One region of the Bacillus sp. NPDC094064 genome, then DNA from elsewhere that is predicted to be linked to it. Evidence: riboswitches for the same ligand, from Rfam matches in the RefSeq annotation. Region 1 holds a riboswitch; each other region holds the start of a gene.
The links. A riboswitch is a leader RNA that binds a small molecule or an ion and turns the genes downstream of it on or off. The one in region 1 is predicted to bind S-adenosylmethionine.

Region 1 (4,722 bases):
CAGTCCAGCCAGTGTTTACTAAGAATACTTTCGCATCGTGTTTCTCGATTTTTTCACCAAGCATTTCAGCATAGCGAGATGCATCAAGTGGTAAGAATGGTGAACCGAAGCAAGTTGAGAATGTAGCTTGCGGAGATGTAACGCCGCGCTCTGTTCCCGCTAATTTACTAGTGTAACCACTTAAGAAATGGTACATAGCTTGTTCTTTTGATAACTTACTGATTGGAGGCAATACGCCAGATGCATCAGCAGTTAAGAAAATAATTGTATTCGGATGTCCAGCAACACTTGGCAGTACGATATTGTCAATCGCATGCATAGGGTATGCAGCACGTGTATTTTCTGTTAAAGTAGTATCGTTATAGTCAGCGACACGTGTTTGGTCATTAATGACAACGTTTTCTAAAACTGAACCGAATTTGATTGCATCGAAGATTTGTGGTTCTTTCTCATGAGAAAGGTTTACACATTTCGCATAGCAACCGCCTTCAATATTGAATACGCCGTTATCAGACCAGCCATGCTCATCATCACCGATTAATTTACGGTTTGGATCAGCAGATAATGTTGTTTTACCTGTTCCAGATAAACCGAAGAATAGTGCTACGTCGCCTTCTTCGCCTACGTTTGCAGAGCAATGCATAGAAAGAATATCTTGTTCAGGTAGTAAGAAGTTCATAATAGAGAAGATTGATTTTTTCATTTCTCCAGCGTACTCTGTGCCACCGATCAGTACGATACGTTTTTCGAATGAAACCATAATGAACGCTTCAGAATTTGTGCCGTCAATTGCTGGATCTGCTTTGAAGTTCGGTGCAGAAACGATTGTAAATTCTGACTCGTGAGTTGTTAATTCTTCTTCAGTTGGACGAATAAATAATTGGTGTACGAACAAATTATGCCATGCGTATTCGTTAACAACTTGAATTGGTAGGCGATAGTTACGGTCAGCGCCAGCAAATCCTTTGAAGACGAATAACTCTTCTTTTTCTTTTAAGTATTCTAATACTTTTGTATATAATTTATTAAAATGTTCTTCAGAAATCGGTTGGTTTACTGCTCCCCAAGCAATTTTGTCAGCAACCGATGCTTCTTTCACAATAAATTTATCTTTAGGAGAACGTCCTGTGTATTTTCCTGTTGAAGCAGAAACTGCACCAGTAGAAGTTAATTTCCCTTCATTTCGCATTAATACTTTTTCCACTAATTGCGGAACACTTAATTGAATCTGTGCATTGCTTCCGTTCAATAATTCATGTAAACCAATTTGGACATTCACAGTACTCATATTTATATACCATCCTTTTCATTTTCATTTTCATCTAATGAAATATTTCTCGTAATCCCCACCAAGAGTATAACACAATTATATAAATAATGTATACTATTTATTTATTTTTGTTTGTGTGAATGTATGATTTCCTTATTAATATTTCATTCTATACGTATTGAGAAAAACTTTCGGGAAAATGTGAATATTAATTGACAAATGAATATCATTTCTTTAGTATAGGTTGGGACGGATACTCTCTTATCCCGAGCTGGCGGAGGGACAGGCCCGATGAAGCCCAGCAACCTCATCTGTATTGGTAAATACAGGTGAATAGGTGCTAAAACCTGTGCGAGGCTACAGGTCTCGAACGATAAGAGCGAAGGGCAAAAAGCAGTATGCAAGTAGCAAATTAAACCTTTCCTCTATGTAAAGTGGGAAAGGTTTTTCTGTATGCTTGTGTGGGAGAATAAATGTATGTCGCAGTTTGTGGCAAATTAAGGATGAGTTCCGTACAATATATACAATTACTGTAGGGAGGTTTACCACATGACAAAAAAACGTCATCTGTTCACATCTGAGTCTGTAACTGAAGGACATCCAGATAAAATTTGTGACCAAATTTCTGATTCAATTTTAGATGCGATCTTATCAAAAGACGCAAATGCACGTGTGGCTTGTGAAACAACTGTAACAACTGGTTTAGTATTGGTAGCGGGGGAAATTACGACTTCTACTTATGTAGACATTCCGAAAATCGTTCGTGAAACAATTCAAGGCATTGGTTACACACGCGCAAAATACGGATTCGATGCAGAAACTTGTGCAGTTTTAACATCTATCGATGAGCAATCTGCTGACATCGCTATGGGTGTTGACCAAGCGCTAGAAGCACGCGAAGGTCTAATGACTGACGCTGAGATTGAGGCAATTGGTGCAGGAGACCAAGGTTTAATGTTTGGTTTTGCATGTAATGAAACACAAGAATTAATGCCACTTCCAATCTCGCTTGCTCACAAATTAGCTCGCCGTTTAACTGAAGTACGTAAAGATGACACATTATCATACTTACGTCCGGATGGAAAAACGCAAGTTACAGTTGAGTATGATGAAAATGGTAAACCTGTACGTGTGGATACAATTGTAATTTCTACACAGCATCACCCAGATGTTACATGGGAAGAAATCGATCGTGACTTAAAAGAGCACGTAATTAAAGCTGTAGTTCCAGCAGAATTAATGGATGGAGAAACGAAATTCTTCATTAATCCAACTGGCCGCTTCGTAATTGGTGGACCACAAGGTGATGCTGGTTTAACAGGACGTAAAATCATCGTTGATACTTACGGTGGATACGCTCGCCACGGTGGCGGTGCATTCTCTGGTAAAGATGCAACGAAAGTTGACCGTTCAGCAGCATATGCAGCTCGTTATGTTGCGAAAAACATCGTAGCAGCTGGTCTTGCTGAAAAAGCAGAAGTACAACTTGCATACGCAATTGGCGTAGCACAACCGGTATCAATTTCAGTTGATACATTTGGCACTGGTAAAGTATCTGAAGACGTACTAGTAGAACTAGTTCGTAACAACTTCGATCTTCGCCCAGCTGGTATTATTAAAATGCTAGACTTACGTCGCCCAATTTACAAACAAACAGCAGCTTACGGCCACTTTGGACGTACTGATGTAGATCTTTCATGGGAACGTACAGACAAAGCTGCAGCTTTAAAAGAGCAAGCTGGTCTATAATATATGAAAAAAAGCTTTGCGCGGTGAGCGCAAAGCTTTTTTTATTTTGTTTTACTTATTATTTGGATACATGAATTACAATATGTTTTTCCTTCTAGCTCAATATACTTTTTCATATTTGTCAGTCCGCTTGTCGGAAATGGCATATAAATCCATGCTTTTTCATGCGTTTGTATTTCTTTTTCGCATGATTTACAAAGGATCGGTTTCTTCTGGAACATATGTAATCAACCTTTCATTTGACGTGCTTTACCCGCGCAAAATGCACTGCTTAGTAAAAATAACGTTGCAAATATAATGCTCACTAATGTAGCGTATGGAATTGCTCCTTTTAGAGAAAAGCCAACAGTAATGGAAGCGACGAATAAGAGGATGAATGTTGTTGTTAATTTTTTATAAAGTTCCATAATAGGTAGACCTCCGTATTTAGAAATAGAACGCTTAAAAATAAAATCCACTATATAGGCAAGGGCAAGTGGAATGGCTGTACTAGTCAAATAGTAACGAATACCACCATCAGGCATCAGTACATACAATTTTAAAAAATTAATATCAAACCCGTAAGCGATGGATTGAAAAAGGGATAATATAATTAAGAATGGTATAATAGGTACATATCGTTTTATGTTATAAAACACGAAAAACTCCTTTATATGGATAAATATACTTATATTGTATCATGTTGAATTATTTGCTTCATACATAATTTTACAAGAAAGTGAAAGGGAAGATGAAAAATGAGTGTCAATGAACATAAAAAACAAGCGCCAAAAGAAGTGCGCTGCAAGATCGTGACGATTTCCGATACACGTACGGAAGAGACAGATAAGAGCGGCCAGCTATTACATGAACTGTTAAAAGAGGCGGGGCATATCGTTACTGCTTATGAAATTGTAAAAGATGATAAAGAGAGTATTCAGCAAGCTGTGTTAGCTGGTTATCATAGGGAAGACGTTGATGTTGTATTAACGAATGGCGGAACTGGTATTACGAAACGTGATGTAACGATTGAAGCAGTATCAGTGCTATTAGATAAAGAAATTGTCGGATTTGGTGAGTTGTTCCGCATGATTAGTTATTTAGAAGATATCGGAAGCAGCGCAATGTTAAGTAGAGCAATCGGCGGTACAATTGGGCGCAAAGTTGTCTTTTCAATGCCAGGGTCTAGCGGAGCAGTTCGTCTTGCGATGAATAAGTTAATTTTACCGGAATTAGGTCATATTACATTTGAGTTGCATCGCCAATGAGTAAGTTTGCTGGAATTGTATTAGCGGGTGGTATGTCGAGCAGATTCGGTGAACCGAAAGCGTTGGCGAGCTGGCAAGGGAGTACTTTTATTGAGCATATTTTAAAAGTGATGATAACTGCGATGCAAGAAGTTGTAGTCATTAGTCACTCCGATATAAAAGAGCGAGTAGAGCAATTCGTACAAGTTCCTGTTATAGAAGATATTCCGCATTATAAAGGAAACGGCCCACTTGCTGGAATTGTATCAGGAATGGAATATATCGAAGCAGATTGGTACGTGATTATGCCTTGCGATGCGCCAAATGTTTCAAAAGAGTGGTTTCTTATTTTATTAAAGCAAACGGGTGACGAGTATGATGCGGTTGTACCTATTATTAATGGAAGAAAACAGCCGTTACTTGCAGCGTATCATAACCGTGTGAAAGAGAAGATTTACACTTTACTTCAAGAAGAGA
Region 2 (4,722 bases), on a different contig from region 1:
TAATAATTGTCGCTCCGTCTGGAAGCTCTTTTAAGCTTTTATATTTTTGAGAATATACGCCAATTGGTTCTAAATGAATTTTTCCTGCTACTTCAAAATCATATTTTTTATCTTTCATTTCTTTTTCTAAATACGGAATGTGCTGGAAGTAGTTTGCATCTAATTCCTTATCCGCTAACGCTTTATTTGGCAACACGTAATCTTGGAATTTTTTTACTTCTAATTCAATACCTTTTTTCTCAAGTAACGGTTTTGCCTTTTCTAAAATTTCAGCGTGCGGTACGTTAGAAGCTCCAACAACAAGTTTATTTTCCTCTTTATCTTTTCCCCCGCAAGCAGCTAACCCAAAAATAGAAGTTGAAATAAGTGCTGTAAGTAATAATTTTTTCATTTGAAACATCCTCCCGTTTTCATTATCTTTTATCTATACGAGTCGTTACACGATCACCAATCCATTGAATGAAAAATACAACGAGTAATACACAAATTGTCGCAACGATTGTTACATCGTTATTTCCTCGCTGGAATCCTTCTAAGTAAGCAAGTGTCCCGAGGCCACCTGCACCAACAACTCCTGCCATTGCCGTATAGCCTACTAAAGCAATTGTCGTTACCGTAATACCAGATACTAGTGCTGGTAATGATTCTGGAATCAATACTTTTAAAATAATCGTGCTCGTTTTTGCCCCCATTGCTTTTGAAGCTTCAATTACACCTTTATCAATTTCACGAAGTGCGATTTCAACCATTCTTGCATAAAATGGTGCCGCTCCGATGATTAAAGCTGGCAGTGCTGCACTCGCTCCAAGAATTGTTCCAAGGAGGATTTTTGTGAATGGGATTAATAAAATGATTAAAATGATGAACGGTATCGAGCGGAAAATGTTTACGAACGCTCCAATTGCCGTATTAACCGCTTTGTTTTCCCATAAATTATCTTTCGCTGTCATGAAGAGTAACAATCCTAAAATAAGTCCTAAAATAAATGTGGCAAGAGCTGCGATTGCCGTCATATATAACGTTTCACCAGTTGCTTCTAACATTTGATTCCAATCAACATTTGTGAGTAACTTATCCATGTGCAATCACCTCCAGCTCTACTTGATCTTGATGAATTCCTTCTATCGCTTGCTGGATCGCTATTTCCTCACCATTTAAATGAACGACTAAACTACCGTAAGAGCCGTTATTCGTTTGTGCGATATTTCCTTGCAAAATGCTTACTTCTATATCACTGCGCTGCATTAACCTTTGAAGTACCGGCCTTTCTACAGCCTCACCGATAAACTGCAAACGAATTACTTTTCCATCTGGATATTTTTCAATTAAACTTTCAATCGTTTCATTTGTATCTTCAGAATCCGTTAACTGTTGTACAAAACGTTTCGTAATGTCCTGCTGCGGATTACGGAATACGTCAAGTACTGGACCCGTTTCTACAATCTTTCCTCTCTCCATTACCGCAACGCGATTACAAATCTTTCGAATTACATGCATCTCATGTGTAATCAGTACAATTGTTAAACCGAGACGCTTATTAATATCTAGGAGTAAATCTAAAATTTGATCTGTCGTTTCTGGGTCAAGAGCTGACGTTGCTTCATCACATAAAAGTACTTGTGGATTGTTAGCCAATGCTCTTGCAATCCCGACACGTTGCTTTTGTCCACCACTTAACTGAGATGGGTATGCGTCTCCTCTTCCCTCTAACCCAACAAGATGAATTAACTCATCAACACGTTTTCTTCTCTTCTCCTTATCAACGCCTGCAATCTCAAGTGGAAATGCAATATTTTCACGTACAGTTCGTGACCAAAGTAAGTTGAAGTGCTGAAAAATCATTCCAATTTCTTGCCTTGCCTTCCGAAGCTCACTTCCTGTAATTGCTGAAATCACGCGATTTGCAATTGTAATTTGGCCAGAAGTTGGTTTCTCTAACTGATTAAACAATCTGATTAAAGAACTTTTTCCGGCGCCACTATATCCAATAACACCAAAGATTTCACCTTTCTCTATTTTTAAATTGGCGTTATCTACAGCAGTGACATCACCGCTTTTTGCCTTATATATTTTCTTTACATTTTCTAATAAGATCATGATGTTCACCCCTTTTTTTAATAAAAAGCGTAAGCGGCTCGTTTAGAATGTGAAGTGGATGGAGCTTCTGACGTAGAGGCGTTTTTTGCCTCATAGGAAGAAGCGAAGCCATAGAACATTCTAGCCGCTGAAGCTGGATTTTTGATCGACTCCGCAATTTTTTATTTGTAATGCGTGTAGTCCACCGTTATCATTACTTTTATTATTTGAATGTCCTCCACATTCAAACAACAAAAAAACCTTTCCGCTTTAGAGAAGCAGAAAGGTTTATATGCGTATATAACAACATTATCCCTCTCTCTCATCTCTCAAAGCATTTGCTTTGCAGGAATTGGCACCATTTCAACATAAGTTGACGGTTGCCGGGCTTCACAGGGCACAGTCCCTCCACCTCTCTTGATAAGAGAAATCAGATTACATTTTCGTCTGATTTGTAATTTATGAAATTGTCTATATTTTATGAATTGAATTGTATCAACATCCACACACCGTGTCAACAGAAATTTTCGTAAAAAATGAACCTTCAGAATTTTAAGCACCTACTGACATCGGTTTACATATATGAAACATCGACTCGACTACTAGCATCGTTCGATACGTCCCCGAATAATGTACACGTCCATCGTTCATTAACATTTGTAATCGTATATTTCCGTTCACCAATTGTTCTACATCTTCTTCGTCTACACAAACGATTTGTTCTGTTCCTCTTTCCTCTTTCAACAACTCTATATAATCTCTTGAAATTTGTAACGAACAACATTCATCCCCAAAACGGAAGTTGACAATTCTTTCTCCTTGTCTTAGAAGTGGTTCTAAATGGTATTGACCATTAGCGTAATTTACAAATGATTGCAGCAAAGAATATAATTTCACCCTAAATCACATCCTTCATATCACTTTCTATTACATACCATTCCCTCTCACTAAAGAGCAATCCTGTTACTTTCGCTCGACAAATACTGTACCCACCCTGCATCTCGACATATTTCCCAAGAAATATGTCGAGGCGGCAAAAACTTTGCCGCCTACTTTAACTCCGTATATAAATATTCAACCGAATGAAATGCATATATCTTCTTCATTAGTGTCCCATTTTCAAAAACAAGTAAACACGGTACACTTTCGATTCCATACTCTTTCGCTAAATGCGGGGCATAATTTAAATCTAACATTCCAATTTTCAAATCCTCAATTGTCATCTCAACAACCGTTAACATCTTTTTTGCTAATTGGCATGTTCCACACATCGGAGTATATACATATAACACTGTTTTTTCTTCGTTCTCTATTAGGGCTGTAGCTTCGGCTCCTGTCCAGTCAATCACTTCTATCATTCCTTACCGTAAATATTCTGTATAGACGTCAATGTCAGCTCCCCATAATACATTTGCTAAGTGTGAAGACGGCGCAGTTGCCACTTCTCGGTACGAGCGATCGATATAAATATGCTCTGCTTGCGGAAATTCTTTTCGAAATTGTTTCCTTAACTTTTCTCCAGCATCATCAGCATCCACTAGCACATACACTTCCTTATCAAAAAACTGATCAACGAGCTCATCCATTTTCGACAAACCAATTGTACCATTTGTACAAACAATTTCCACCGGTTCACGAATAATAGATTCAATCTTTCTTCTATCTGATGTACCTTCTACAATAATGACTTTTTCTACATAAATCATATGTCATCACCCGATCACCATATACTATACAACCTTTAACTTAGTATATAGTATATTCGTTATTTTCATGTTGTTTCCTGTTTATTTTTGCAAAAGAAAAGCAGAAGCGGCTCGTTCAGAACAGGAGGACATTGGAACTCCTGAACTAGAGGCGCTTTTTGCCTCAAGTGAAGGAGTGAAATGACCGACTGTTCTAGCCGCTGGCGCTGGACAATAAAGAAAAGCGGAGCCGACTGTTCAGCCCTGTTGGCTAAGGTTCTTTCGCACAGAAGACGCTTTTTGTCTTCTCGTGCGGAAGGTTCTTAGACATGAAGGGCTAGGAGGTGGAGCTAGACAATGAAAAGCAGAAGCGGCTCGTTCAGATTGTGAGGGGGATGGAGCTTCTGACGTAGAGGCGCTTTTTGCCTCGCAGGAAGAAGCGAAGCCACCGAACAATCTAGCCGCTGGCGCTGGACAATAAGAAAAGCGGAACCGACTGTTTAGCCCTGTTGGCTAAGGTTCTTTCGCACAGAAGACGCTTTTTGTCTTCTCGTGCGGAAGGTTCTTAGACATGAAGGGCTAGGAGGTGGAGCTGGACAATGAAAAGCGGAAGCGGCTCGTTCAGATTGTGAGAGGGATGGAGCTTCTGACGTAAAGGCGCTTTTTGCCTTGTAGGAAGAAGTGAAACCACCGAACAATCTAGCCGCTGGCGCTAACCAATAAAGAATAACGAACAAGTTTTTCAAAAAACGTTCTCCTACACGATAATTAGTATATGATTCTACGTTCATTATTTTACACAAAATAAAAAAGGACAGCACAAAGGCTGTCCTTCAGTCGACTAAAATTAGTCTTGGTTTGTCATTTCTGCATATTTTTCTGCAGTTAATAACTTCTCAACTTGGCTTGCATCAGAAAGTTCAACTTTAACCATCCATGCACCTTCGTATGGAGATTCGTT
Region 3 (4,722 bases), on a different contig from region 1:
AAAAGCAAAAGGTATAACCGGACAAGCCGTTGTTATCGATGGTGGCTATACTGCTCAATAAAGTGAAACTTTAATCAGTGGGGCTTTTACGGGCAGGTAATGCGTGATAAAAAATAAAGTTTGCTCACGAAGAGCAAACTTTATTTTTTATCACGAGGATCATCGTACTTTAGTAATTGTTGCGGTAGTTTCTCTATTGCAACAGTTATCCCATCTAATTTACTTTCAATCCGATGGAGTAAATATAATGTTACAACAATCGGAAACCCTACATTACCTATCATCTTGATCCACTCTTCCATCTTTCTCTCCTCCTTTCACTATATAAATAAGAAAAAATGGACAATTTAGGCATAAAAAAACAAGCTATTAAATTTCAGCTTGTCTTTCAAATAATGTCAGAATTTCTTTTTTATAATCTCCTCGTAAAATCCCTTTCTCAGTAATAATACCTGTAATTAATTCATTCGGTGTTACGTCAAATGCTGGATTATAAACATCCGTTCCAATTGGTGCTACTTGTTTCCCAAAAATTTTCGTAACTTCTGTTTCATCTCTCTCTTCAATAACAATTTCAGCTCCAGTTTCTTTCGTAATATCAAAAGTAGATAACGGAGCTGCAACATAAAATGGGATATCGAAATAATTTGCTAATATAGCTAAATTCATTGTTCCAATTTTATTTGCGGTATCTCCATTTGCGACAATTCGATCTGCGCCTACGATAATCGCATCAATTTCTTTCGTACGAATCGCATGAGCTGCCGTATTATCTGTAATAAGTGTTACATCAATATTTGCTTGCTTCAACTCCCAAGTCGTTAAACGCCCACCTTGTAAAACGGGTCTCGTTTCACATGCATACGCGTGTAAACGAACGCCCTTCTCTTTCCCAATATAAAACGGTGCTAATGCAGTACCATATCTTGCAGTTGCAATACTTCCAGCGTTACAAATTGTTAAAATGTTATCACCGTCTGTAAAACATGTTAACGCATATTCCCCAATACTCCGGCACACCTCTTCATCTTCCTGCTGAATGTGAAGTGCTTCTTCTTCTAATATTTTTTGTGCTTCTTTTATTGTAGTAATCTCTCGAATAGATTCTCTCATGCGATCGATTGCCCAAAACAAATTCACTGCCGTCGGTCGTGAAGTTCCTAGATAGTTACAATCTCTATTAAACTTCTTTTGAAATTCTTCAATATGTAAAGTATTATATTGTTTTGCCGCAAGCGCCAAACCAAATGCTGCTACAATTCCAATTGCAGGTGCTCCACGTACTTCTAGCAGTACTATACTTTTCCATACCTCTTCAATAGTCGTTAACGTTTTGTATTCCGTACTATGTGGCAACTTTGTTTGATTTAATACCGCAATTGCATCACCTTTCCAACTGACAGATCTCGGAATAGTAACAATCGTACTCATGCTTTTACCCCTCCAGAAACTGTCTGCTGAAATAATGTTCGGAACAGTTGAATATCAGCGCTCTTAGATTCATATTTAATTAGTTCTTTACCTAAGCATAGCGCTTGTTTCTTAGCTTGAATTCTCTTTTCTTTATTTGCTATTTCATCTAAATCAGCTACATGAGCTAAGCCAATTGTTCTTCGGATAAGCTCACATCCTGCAAATCCGACAGCATCAGTAAAAATATTTTGCAAAATAATCGGTAACCATTGTTTCTCTTTCGTATATGCTTCTACTCCTTCTCCAATCCATAACTTCGTAAAAGCTTCTACAAAATAACTCCATGTCTTTTCTATATGGAAAAATAGTATGCTTCTCTTTTCTTCTTCCCTCGATAAAGCATTTAATAATAAATTTGCAATAAATTGCCCAAGATCAAACCCAAATGGGCCGTACGTTGCAAATTCTGGATCAATCACTTTCGTCTCAGAAGGTGATGAAAAAATGCTACCCGTATGTAAATCACCATGAATAAGCGCTTCTTTTCTCGTTAAAAATTTATATTTATATTGTGCTACTTTTAGCTTTAAAGTTTTATCACTCCAAAGTTCATCAACCACTAGCTGTAAATCTGGCTCATAATTATTCGTATCGTAATGTCCAAACGGATCTGTAAACACTAAATCTTCTGTTATTTTACACAGGTCTGGATTTACAAATGCACCTTCTAGTACTCTTTTCTCTTCTGACTCTAACCCGAAATCTGAAGTATAAAACAAAACATGTGCTAGAAAACGGCCAATATGTTGGGATAAAAGTGGATACCCTTCTCCATCTATCAATCCCCTTCTTGTAATTGTTAGCCTTGATAAGTCTTCTATTACTGTAACTGCTAAATCTTCATCATGACTGTACACTACCGGAACATAATCCGGTACATACTTCGCAAAAATTTGTAATGCCTTACTTTCAATTGTTGCTCTTTTTATAGACAATGGCCAGCTCTCACCAACTACTTTCGCATATGGAAGAGCTTGCTTTATTATAATCGACTTCTCCCCATCCTCTAATTTGAACACGTAATTTAAGTTTCCATCTCCAATTTCATGACAAACTACATTTGCTTTTTTTTCAAAATAGCCGTGTTCTTTCGCATATTGTACAGCTGTTACTTCTGTTAATGAATAATATCCCATCGTCTTTTCCCCCTTTTTTAATTCAGAGGTTTTTCTAGCATAAGAAAAACCTCTTTCCACTAAGAAAGAGGTTTGAAGTTTATCTTCTCCCCTCTTATCTGCCAGAAAGTTTACTTTCTGCTGGAATTAGCACCGTGCCTTTTGGCGTAATAAACGCCCCATTTCACAATGGTTTTACGGTCGGTTGCTGGGCTTCATCGGGCCAAATCCCTCCACCTGCTCTTGATAAGAGTTGTATAATTTTTCGAATTTTTAACTTTATGTTGAAGACTATACCAAGAATAAAAATCACTTGTCAACATTTTATTTGTATAATTCTGGACGACGATCTGCAAAAACTGGAATTCCTTTGCGTACTTCTTTAATTTTCTCGAATGTAAGCTTTCCAAATAAAATGGATTCCTCTTCATTTGCTTCTACAACAACTTCTCCCCAAGGATCGACAATTAAAGAATGACCGGCAAACTCATTATTCGGATCCTTTCCTGCCCTATTACATGCCACAACATAACACTGATTTTCAACCGCTCTTGCTTGCAGAAGCAAACGCCAATGCGCTAAACGGACTAATGGCCATTCTGCTACAACAAATAAAACTTTTGCACCTTTAGCAGTGTGAACGCGCATCCACTCCGGAAAACGAATGTCATAACAAATTATACCAGCGCACTCTACATCATCTATCTTAAATTCACCTGTACTATTTCCAGCGATTAAATATTTATGTTCATCCATAAGCTGAAATAAATGCACTTTACTATATTCATTGACTAGTTCTCCTTTATTAGTTACCACATACATTGTATTTGTAACACCTTGCTCTGTTTGCTTCGCTATAGAGCCACCGACAATATGTACACCATATTGCTTCGACCATTCTTTCAACTTTTCTTTCGTTTTCAATCCATCACTATCTGCGATTTCAGAAAGTCTCGTTAAATCATATCCTGTTGTCCATAGTTCTGGTAAGACGATAACATCTGGTCTTTCCTTCATCGCTTCACTAATTTTAGTTTTAGCGTTCTCAATATTTTTTTCTACATCTCCAAAGACAATATCCATTTGAATACATGCGACTTTCATTTTGTCAGCCCCATTCTTATTTTTTTCTTTACAAAATACTGGAAAGATTATATCATTTGTCACTAGAATTGTAACAACTTTCAAAAGAGGTGGAAAGTATGAAATTATTTCAACCTTCTGAGATAGTAACATCATTGCCAACACAATTTTTTGCTTCACTTGTTGCAAAAGTTAACAAAGTCGTTGCAGCTGGTCACGATGTTATTAATCTAGGTCAAGGTAATCCAGATCAACCAACACCGCAGCATATCGTAAAAGCTTTACAAGATGCTGCAGAAAAGACCATCCATCATAAATATCCGCCATTTCGCGGACACGAAAGCTTAAAAGAAGCCGTGGCAACATTCTATCAACGTGAATATGATGTAGTAGTAAATCCAAAAACTGAAGTTGCTATTTTGTTTGGTGGAAAGGCTGGATTAGTAGAATTACCAATGTGTTTTACAAACCCTGGTGATACTATTCTCGTTCCAGATCCAGGCTATCCAGATTATTTATCAGGAGTTGCTTTAGCAAAAGCGCAATTTGAAACAATGCCGCTTATTGCAGAAAATAAATTTTTACCAGATTATACGAAAATTGATGACTCTATTGCCAAGCAAGCCAAGCTAATGTTTTTAAACTATCCAAACAATCCTACTGGTGCTACTGCATCAAAAGATTTTTTTGATGAAACCATTCATTTTGCTAATAAGCATAATATATTAGTTGTTCATGATTTTGCTTACGGTGCTATTGGGTTTGATGGTCAAAAACCCGTTAGTTTCTTACAAGCAGACGGTGCCAAAGATACAGGAATTGAAATTTACACTTTATCGAAAACTTTCAATATGGCTGGATGGCGTATTGCTTTTGCAGTAGGAAATGAAAGTGTTATCGAAACAATTAACTTATTACAAGATCATATGTATGTTAGTATTTTTGGTGCAGTTCAAGATGCTGCTCGTGAAGCACTATTAAGCTCGCAGTCTTGTGTCGTAGAGCTTGTTAATAGTTATGAATCTCGGAGAAATGCTCTTATTTCAGCTTG

Region 2: linked by a shared signal. The riboswitch ahead of ACQKNI_RS13090 (methionine ABC transporter ATP-binding protein) and the one ahead of metK (methionine adenosyltransferase) in region 1 are both predicted to bind S-adenosylmethionine.
Region 3: linked by a shared signal. The riboswitch ahead of mtnK (S-methyl-5-thioribose kinase) and the one ahead of metK (methionine adenosyltransferase) in region 1 are both predicted to bind S-adenosylmethionine.

Annotation. Positions count from the first base shown of each region.
Region 1 covers NZ_JBNNUI010000004.1:291,871-296,592, reverse strand. The annotation lists gene pckA (phosphoenolpyruvate carboxykinase (ATP)) at 1-1,288, opposite strand, end outside; SAM riboswitch class I at 1,529-1,650, shown strand; gene metK (methionine adenosyltransferase) at 1,820-3,019, shown strand; gene ACQKNI_RS12060 (hypothetical protein) at 3,061-3,240, opposite strand; gene ACQKNI_RS12055 (hypothetical protein) at 3,247-3,426, opposite strand; gene ACQKNI_RS12050 (MogA/MoaB family molybdenum cofactor biosynthesis protein) at 3,757-4,266, shown strand; gene ACQKNI_RS12045 (molybdenum cofactor guanylyltransferase) at 4,263-4,722, shown strand, end outside.
Region 2 covers NZ_JBNNUI010000005.1:70,579-75,300, forward strand. The annotation lists gene metQ (methionine ABC transporter substrate-binding lipoprotein MetQ) at 1-391, opposite strand, end outside; gene ACQKNI_RS13085 (methionine ABC transporter permease) at 414-1,079, opposite strand; gene ACQKNI_RS13090 (methionine ABC transporter ATP-binding protein) at 1,072-2,097, opposite strand; SAM riboswitch class I at 2,396-2,503, opposite strand; gene ACQKNI_RS13095 (hypothetical protein) at 2,629-2,973, opposite strand; gene ACQKNI_RS13100 (thioredoxin family protein) at 3,126-3,434, opposite strand; gene ACQKNI_RS13105 (toprim domain-containing protein) at 3,438-3,782, opposite strand; gene gcvH (glycine cleavage system protein GcvH) at 4,609-4,722, opposite strand, start outside.
Region 3 covers NZ_JBNNUI010000003.1:470,702-475,423, forward strand. The annotation lists gene ACQKNI_RS10200 (3-hydroxybutyrate dehydrogenase) at 1-61, shown strand, start outside; gene ACQKNI_RS10205 (YvrJ family protein) at 141-302, opposite strand; gene mtnA (S-methyl-5-thioribose-1-phosphate isomerase) at 370-1,431, opposite strand; gene mtnK (S-methyl-5-thioribose kinase) at 1,428-2,609, opposite strand; SAM riboswitch class I at 2,701-2,841, opposite strand; gene ACQKNI_RS10220 (carbon-nitrogen family hydrolase) at 2,913-3,776, opposite strand; gene ACQKNI_RS10225 (pyridoxal phosphate-dependent aminotransferase) at 3,791-4,722, shown strand, end outside.